Regions from separate parts of the Bacillus sp. CPT56D-587-MTF genome, predicted to be linked through region 2. Evidence: riboswitches for the same ligand, from Rfam matches in the RefSeq annotation. Region 2 holds a riboswitch; the other holds the start of a gene.

Region 1 (4,680 bases), 590 kb from region 2:
GCATGCCGGTCTTTCTGCCTCTATCCCTCTTACGTTAGCAACAGGCGGTGAAACGTTAATTAAAACGACTGCTGGAAGTATTAAAGAGGCGATTCCAATAACAGAAACGTTATTCTCACCATACGCTCTCGTTCCAGTTATTATTTTTCTCATTACGATGCCTCTCATTAATAAAGCGATGCATCCAGATGAAAAACATACGATTACAGTAGATCCTAGCGTGTTCCATGAAGAAGCTGCTGCTCAAGAAGTAGAAAAAAATACGTTCGCTGAAAAGATGGAAAATAGCATTATTATTACACTTTGCGTTGGATTGTTAGGTCTCATTTATATTTTCAATTACTTTTATACGAAAGGATTTAATCTTACTCTCGATATCGTGATTTTTATGTTATTAATTGCTGGACTTATTTTCCACCGCACTCCGATTCAGTATATTCGCGCTTTTTCAGACTCTACGAAAAGTGCCTCTGGCATTTTACTTCAATTTCCGTTTTACGCAGGAATTATGGGCATGATGATTGGAGCAAATAGTGAAGGACTTTCACTTGGAGGAGCTATTTCTAATTTCTTTATTAGCATTTCAAACGAATCAACTTTCCCGCTCTTTACTTTTTTAAGTGCTGGTATCGTTAATATTTTCGTTCCATCTGGTGGCGGTCAATGGGCTGTGCAAGCACCAATTATGATTCCAGCTGGCGCTGAACTTGGTGTACCTGCTGCAAAAACAGCAATGGCAATTGCATGGGGCGATGCTTGGACGAATTTAATTCAACCTTTCTGGGCATTACCAGCATTAGCGATAGCTGGTTTAGGTGCTCGTGACATTATGGGATTTTGTGTTGTGAACTTACTATATGCGGGTTTTATCATTAGTCTATGTTTCTTATTTATTTAAACAAAAAGCTAGTTTTATACTAGCTTTTTTACATAATAAATCACTTATTTCCCACGCAATTTATAATCTTCTCCCACTCTAACTCCGTAAGATGTAATGACTCAAATGCAAAAAAATCTTCGCAAATTTTTCCGATCAGGTGTGGATGTTCCCTCAAAAAATTCCACTGTAACGCTTTAGGAAGAAAATATGTTTCATATTCTTTACTTCCCCTTACTACCTGATCAACTTCTCTTTCACAAATTCCTCTTATTAAATAATCATTTCTTAACTCTATTTGAATTTGCTGAAATGTTTCGCTGCATTTTTTCAATTGAAGTAAACACGTAACATACTTCCGAAAAAGTTCGCCATCATACTGAACACAGTTTATAATACGATCGACTTCATTCATAATGCACGAGCCTTTTCTTCTATTTGTAATAACCATTTCTCACGCTTTGATACTTTACTCGTTTTCACAGATTGAAACACTGACCGTTTTATATCGCGAATGCCACAAAAACGTAAAATACCTCTCTTCATCATAATCCAATCTGCTGATCGATATAACAATGCGACGTACCATAGAGGCGAGTCTAACGTATTAATAACCCATGCTTTTTTCCCTTGCAATAATCCTTTCGGCAGAGCCCCTTCATATTTATAAGCAAATCCAGCTACGAAAATACGATCGATAAATCCTTTTAAAATTGCTGGCATCCCCCACCACCATATTGGATAGATGAATAGAAGTGTATCTGCTTCTTCTACTAACGTTCTATACCGAGCTGTTTCCTCTTCATTTACTAAATCGCGTCTTTTCTTCTCTTCATTAAATACGAGGACTGGATCAAATTGTTCTTTGTATAAATCAAGTACGGTAACTGAATGATTTGTTTCCTGTAGTCCTTTTTGCACATGATTGAAAATCGCCGCGTTAAAACTTGAAGGGTTAGGATGAGCATATATAATTAGTACGTTCACTACAAAACAACTCCCTCTATACGTTAAAGTTTCTCCTTCTTTAATAACTTCTCTACAATTTGTACGTTTTTCGAACTTTGCAACAATCGATTTAATAATATAAGTAACTCTTCTTTTTCTAAATCTTTCAGTTTCTCTTTAACTGCACTCTCACCAGCACCTTGCATATCATAAACAACTGCCGCCATATGTTTACAATAATTTTCATAGGGACACTCACAGTTACTTTCTGAAAAATCTTCGAGATCGATAACTACTTCATAATCCCCTGCATTTCCAGTAACGAAAGCAAACACTTTTTTATCTTGTATTTCAACATCTTCTACATGCCCATCTTCATAATATTCATATCCCTTATCTACAATGTACTTTGGGATCCATTTCGTTATATCTTTTAATAAGTAAGCGTACATAATTGTACCCCTTCCTTTAATTCCCTTTTGACTTCAAAAATCCTGCATGTTATTCTAATTACTGTTAAGTAGCAAGTCTACGTGACAAAACGACTGACACCTATTCGGCGAAGGTGTCTCTTTTCATTTGCAGCCGATATGAATTGCCTCTTTCAGGCACATTCAATTTTTGACACTACACACTCAACACCATTCCCTGTATCAGGCTGCTTTAGCAGTCTTTTACTCTACATACTCCGTTATTTTAAGAAAAAAAGAGAGCTTAGCTCCCTTTTCTCGCCTTATACAATACCCCTTTTTCAGCATAGAGATATTCATCAGCTAATGTAATTTTCCCATCCAGTTTTAGTTCGTCTAATAATCTTGATAAATAAAATTGATGCAACATCTTTTTCGTGAATTTTCCTTCATGATGCGAAACGATATGTTCTTGAATATCTAACAATGATATCGGCTTATCTTGCTCTATCATATATTCATAAACTGTACTACGCAGTTTTACGTATTTTTCGAGTGTCACAGTAATGCGCAACCCCTTTCTTCTTAATATAAATTTTCGTAATCGGTTTTTTTGCAATAAAAAAACCTCTCCGATAAGAAGAAGTTACGTATATATCTTCGTCTTATCTCCCAGAACAAATATGTTCTGCTGGAATTAGCACCTGCATCGCGGTTGCTGGGTTTCATCGGGCCAGTCCCTCCACCTCTCTGGATAAGAAAATATTCACTTAATTCTTACTATACGTAATTCCACTTTAATTGTCAAACAAATATAATAAATATAATAAATATAATAAATATAATAAATATAACAAATTATATTTTCTTCCTTACTGTTCATACTACCCATATACGAACATGCAAGGAGGATTATGAAATGCATCAAAATGCTCGCGGATATGTACAAGATTCTTTTCAATCATTACAAGAAGCTAAAAATTGTTTAGAAGAAGCGCTCGAAACAGTTGAAAAAGATTTTAATCGCGCTCGTATTGAACAATCACTTTATGCTGTTGAACAAGCTATTCAACGTTGCGAGTACACCGTTCACATTTTAGAAAAAGATTAAAAACTTCCCATCAATTGATGGGAAGTTTTTTCAAATGGCATACTTCATAATTATTGCCGTTATGATTAAAAAATATACAGAATTAGCAATTTCTAAAATTCCTACTTTTTTAATAGAAATTTTTTTGCCATACAACACAATTGCTCGAATGACACTTGGTATAAAAATAAGAGAACACCACGGATTAATCACAAATATGATTATCGTTAATACGATATGATATCCCCAAGATATAAGACGATACTTCGGGTTATTTTTTTCACGAATCATCGTTTTCACATAGAACGTACTACCTAAAAAGTATAAAAATGAAATAAGCGCAATGAATAATGCTGTATGATCGATTTGCTTCATTGAAAAGGAATAACTAATTAACCCACCGATACAAAACACAATAATCGCACAAATATCATTTAATAGTGCTCTTTCATTTTTTTGACGAGCGTAATACATATTCACTATAAATAATGGAATCATTACTATTACGAATAAAAGAATTCGCCACTCATATAATAAAGAAATCATCCCAAATAGGAACGCAATAAGAAAATAAATAATGGAAACTTGTAAAAACTCTTTTTTTCGTCTTTGCTTTATGTACGTAAGAAATGGGTACGTAGCTAAATAGATAAAGAACCACGCTAAAAACAATGGAATATGATAAATAGTAGGTTTCCCAAGTATGACACTTAATAAAAAAGGAATAACAAGCATGGCCCATGCACCATGTTGCTTCGGAATAACTAACTTCATTAACTATACACCTCCCTTTTGAAAAAAGTTCTCACCTACAATTATACAAATAATTTTATATAATAGCGGATGCATATTGAATCGATTTTTTGACAAAAAAATGCTCCTTACATTATGTAAGAAGCATGAAAGAGGCAAACGAATATGTAAGTCGCGACCCTACCTTATATGAGTATGCTTTTCTATGTCACGTTATGCTCATCTAATATACCGTATTTCTTTTTAAATCTTGTAAGAATCGTAATCCATGAAGTACTAAATAGTAATAAGAAAATAACATTCGAAATCGCATGGCTCAAATCAAAGTAAAAACTTGCGATATAATACGAAATGACAGTTTCCCATGTTGCTTCTCGTATAAAACCGAGAAGGCCCCAGAAATTCATAATCCAGCCAAATAAAAAGCCAACAATTACTCCGTAAAGAAGTCTTCCCCATAGCTTTTTCATAAAAAATGTATTACGAAGTAAACCTGCTATAAAACCAATCATGCCCCACGAAAACATTTGCCACGGTGTCCATGGACCTTGTCCTAAAAAAATATTAGATACGATTGCTGCTGTAGCACCAATCATAAAACC
Region 2 (4,680 bases):
AAGCTTAGGATTTGTTGTTAATACAGATGCGATTGTTAGTCTCTTTTTTTGCCCATAGCTTAGTGCTTGAATTGGCCAATTACGAAATGGATATAAGCCACAAATTTTTAAAATCCCTTCTACTTTATTCTTAATTTCTTCCTTAGAAAAATTATGTAATGTTAATGTAAATGAAACTTCTTCAAAAACAGTAGGCTGTGTAATCATATGATTTGGATTTTGCATCACGTAAGATATGATTTCCCCACGTTTACGAATAGACCAAGAACTAATATCTTCACCTTTTAACGCAATTTTCCCATTTTTCATTTTGTTTATACCTATAAGACTATGAGCTAATGTGGATTTCCCTGCTCCATTATGTCCTAACAGTGCCACAATTTCTCCTTCATATATTAAAAGGTTTACATTTTCTAATACTTTTTGTTTATTAGGGTATGAAAATGATAAATTCTCCACTTTAAGTAATTCCTTGTTTTTAGCATTCCTTTCTAATATGACTTGTTTCTCCATCCACTCTTTTATAACGTTGCTTACCTTTTCTTTTTGAAGGTTTTCCATTGGATATATTACGTCATTATTACAATCAAAGTGTAATCTCTTTAATGCTTCGATGTAAATAGGCTCTCTTAAGCCAATACGTGGTAATATATTTGACGCTAAGATTTCTTTTGGTGTTCCCATCGCAATGACTTTACCTTCATCAATTAATATAACTTTGTCTAAATCCAGTTTTAAAATTTCTTCTATCCTATGTTCGATAATAACAATCGTTTTATTATACTGCTCATGTATATCTTTCATAAGTTCTATCGTATGTATGGCGCTTAGTGGATCTAAGTTCGCTAATGGTTCATCGAACAATAATATATCCGCATTTGTTGTTAATAAACCAGCAAGAGAAACTGTTTGCTTTTGACCTCCTGATAATTCATGTGGACTTTGTTTATGAAACGTATGCATCTTCACCTTTCTTAATGAGTCCGAAACAATCTTTTTCATGTTATCTTGCTTTACACATTCATTTTCTAAATAAAAAGCTACATCTTCTTCTACTGTCAGACCAATAAATTGAGCATCTTGATCTTGTAAAATTGTTCCTACCTGTTTACTTTGTTCAAAAATACTTCCTTCCCTTGGGTCTTTACCGGCAATTAAAACGTTACCTGTGCTATTCCCTTCGTAAGAAAATGGGATTAGCCCATTTATACAATGAGCTAATGTCGACTTTCCTGAACCACTTCGTCCAGCAATTAGCACTTTTTCCCCAGGGTATATATGAAAGGTAATATCACTTAAAGTAGGCTGCGCAGCATGCCCATATTGAAAGGTGAATTGTTCAAACGAAATAATTGGTTGCATGTTAACATCCCTACTTTTCAATTTTTAAATGTGTATGTTTCTTATTGGATTTCGCCAAACCAATTGTAAGTGGCAATCCAAGTACTAAGAAAACGATGACATCGGAAATTGTTGCTCCTAATACTTGTATAACAATTTTGTCAAATGGTTCTCCCATCACAATAATATCGAATGCCCCAGCAAATATAATAGCAATGACAATACCAACTAGCCCAGTAATTGCTAAATAAGAAATATCCCCCTTGTTAAACGACCCGTTTTTCACACTAAAACCAACTCTTTTTTGAATAAGCCCCATTGAAAAACCAATAATTCCTGAACTAATAACCCATCCCCACCAAATACCCCATCCAGCAATCGTATCTGTTACGGTATGACCGATAAGTCCGATTAACAGTCCTGCCACTGGACCAAATAATGCTCCAAAAACAGTTAATATAGCTAATGCTGGTTTAATAAATGTATTCGGTGCAATAGAAAATCCCCAAAGTCCTAATATCCCGTATAATGCTGCTCCAATACCGATTGCTACTACTAACTTTGTTGATAATTTATTCATGACAATTCCCCTCTCATATTAGTCAACTTTTATTACTCTATATTTAATTTAAAAATGAATTATGCATCGACACTCCCTTTCTATACAACAAAAAAATGACCTCTTACATAAGAGGTCACTTTCTTTCACTTTCAAGAATCCTCCTATCTTTCAAAAAACACATCGTGTCCTCTGCGGAATTAGCACCTTCCTATAAAATTGCATAGGGGTTGCTGAGGTTTCTTAGGGCCGTTCCCTCCACCTCTCTGGATAAGTATTAATTTGTAATTCGTATTATGGCACTAAAGAATGTAAATTTCAACACTTTTCTTACTATTTTTATTTTTTATTAAATAGCGCATTTAAATCATTGTATTCTTATCGGAATTATGAAATAATGAATTCAAAATCGTTTCGGGGAGGAATGCATTATGAAAGTTATTGGTTTGATTGGAGGATTAAGTTGGGAATCTACATCATTATACTATAAACATATTAATACACTTACACTCTCTCAATACGATCAAAATGCGAAGCTAATTTTATATAGTATGGACTTTGGTGAAGTAACTACTTTATTACAAAACCATCAATATGAAGAAGTGAAAAATGAACTAGTTACAGTTGCAAAGAAAGTTGAAAAATCTGGGGCTGAATGTTTATTAATGTGTTCAAATACTGTACATCTATTTGCCGAGGAGGTAGAACAAGCAATATCTATCCCGCTTCTTCACATTGGTGATGTAAGTGCTAAAGAAATGGTAGAACAGAATATAAAACGTATCGGACTATTAGGAACAAAACAAACGATGGAGCAAGATTTCTATAAATCACGATTAGCGAAATATAACATTGAGACAATTATCCCAAATGACGAGGAAAGAACTTTTATCCACCATGTCATATTAGATGAATTAAGTAGAGGGATCATTTCAGAAACATCTAAAAAAAGGTTATTACAAATTACAAAATCATTAATTCAAAACGGCGCTGAAGGTGTATTATTAGGCTGCACTGAAATACCTTTACTCATCTCCCAAAATGATCTTACTGTTCCCGTTTTTGATACTGCTTTTTTACATGCAAATACTGCTGTACAATTTGCTGGATAAGAATACACAAGCATAAAGGTGAGAACCTCTATGCTTGTATACAGTTACGACTAATTATCCCGCTATTTGCAGGCAGTAAAGCCCCACCAATTAAAGTTTTACTTTATTTAAAAGAGATTCAATAACTGCAATCGCTTCTTTTGAACCACCACATTCTAAAAAGCTATCATTAAGTTTTCTTATACCATATTTATACTTTTCATTTGAAAGTACATCTGTTACGGCCTCTTTTAAAGTGTGTACATTAACATGTTCTTTCAATAATCTATGTGCCGCTTCAAGCTCAGTTAATCTTTGCGCTATCATTGGCTGATCTTTATCATGCGGTATTATTACAAATGGGACATTATAATGAATGGCATCGTGTACACTATTCATACCGCCATGTGTAATAAAAACATCTGCTTCATTTAATATTTCTGATTGAGGTACGTATGGAGCAATTATAAAATTATCTGGTGCTTCCTTAATTTTAGAAATATCATTTCTATCACCAATTGCCATTACAACTATCCCATCAAAATCTGAAAAAGTATCAATACAAGTATTAAAGAATGGTTCGAGTCCTTCAAGCAGTGTTCCCATTGAAATATAAATAACTTTCTTTTCTTTAAGTGATTCCAGTGGAAACTTTATATTTGTTTTACGCTTTGAAATACTCGGTCCAATAAAAATGTTATTTTCCCCGAACGATTCGCTATTAGGTTGGAAATAACGACTTGTGTATACGAGACAAACATCACCCTTATTATTCATAAATTGAAGATTATTCTTTGGTTTTACTCCAAATTTATGTTCCATCTGATTTAGTAATTTTTCAGAGATTTCCTCTGGTTGAAATGGCATATCTGCATTTGGATGAAAAGGTAATGTCTTCAAAAATTCTGGCGGAATTAAAAATATAGGTGAGGACACTACACCTGGAACTTGTAAATATTCCTTTACTAACTCTCCTGCGCCAAATATATCATAAATTACGAAATCAAATTTTATACTTTCATATAATTGTTTCGTAATTTCTAATATATATAAAGAAGTTTGAACATGCACATGAAAGAAAGCATTTAACCCAGATGAGGTTTCAGCATCAATAGAAATCTCTTTTAATAGATCCGGATGAGTATGTACAGTAGCTCCTAAATCTTCAATTCTATCCTTAAAGTTTGCCGTTGTAATATAATGTACATTATCCCCTCGTTCAGTAAAGGCTTTTACTAAATTTAATGTAGGGTTTACATGCCCCTCTGCTGGAAAATTAACTACTAAAATATTTAGCACTTATTCCTCACTCCTTACATTTCACTGTTTTAATTAAGCATACTGTTATTTGTACAAGTAATCTCCCCCTAATAGTCCTAATATGCTTGCTACATTATATTGATAAATAATTTTCAGTCATCAACATAAAAAAAGCATCTACCTATGTAGATGCCTAACCGTGATAAGGAGTGTTCTGTGAGGTTAGAACAAGCTTTTCTGCTTGTCCTATGCTATCAATATATGATTGATTTTATAAAACGTGAATCGTTAATAGAATTATTTTATCCATTTTATATGATCAAATGGATAAAATATCATTTCTACTTTACCTATTATATTTGACTCATCAATAAGTCCAAGTGTATTCCTACTATCTTTACTATGATTACGATTATCACCTAACACAAA

The links. A riboswitch is a leader RNA that binds a small molecule or an ion and turns the genes downstream of it on or off. The one in region 2 is predicted to bind S-adenosylmethionine.
Region 1: it holds a riboswitch for S-adenosylmethionine, as region 2 does, so the genes downstream of both, AC3WVZ_RS14725 (hypothetical protein) here and AC3WVZ_RS11585 (ECF-type riboflavin transporter substrate-binding protein) in region 2, are expected to answer to the same signal.

The regions. Positions count from the first base shown of each region.
Region 1 is NZ_JBYTEF010000001.1:2,859,665-2,864,344, forward strand. It holds gene AC3WVZ_RS14705 (short-chain fatty acid transporter) at 1-898, shown strand, start outside; gene AC3WVZ_RS14710 (hypothetical protein) at 939-1,292, opposite strand; gene AC3WVZ_RS14715 (NAD(P)H-dependent oxidoreductase) at 1,289-1,864, opposite strand; gene AC3WVZ_RS14720 (SWIM zinc finger family protein) at 1,888-2,277, opposite strand; gene AC3WVZ_RS14725 (hypothetical protein) at 2,540-2,797, opposite strand; SAM riboswitch class I at 2,898-2,996, opposite strand; gene AC3WVZ_RS14730 (hypothetical protein) at 3,155-3,346, shown strand; gene AC3WVZ_RS14735 (YwiC-like family protein) at 3,377-4,099, opposite strand; gene AC3WVZ_RS14740 (ECF transporter S component) at 4,282-4,680, opposite strand, start outside.
Region 2 is NZ_JBYTEF010000001.1:2,271,423-2,276,102, reverse strand. It holds gene AC3WVZ_RS11590 (ABC transporter ATP-binding protein) at 1-1,362, opposite strand, end outside; gene AC3WVZ_RS11585 (ECF-type riboflavin transporter substrate-binding protein) at 1,373-1,921, opposite strand; SAM riboswitch class I at 2,062-2,177, opposite strand; gene AC3WVZ_RS11580 (aspartate/glutamate racemase family protein) at 2,332-3,012, shown strand; gene AC3WVZ_RS11575 (macrolide family glycosyltransferase) at 3,103-4,290, opposite strand; gene lepB (signal peptidase I) at 4,549-4,680, opposite strand, start outside.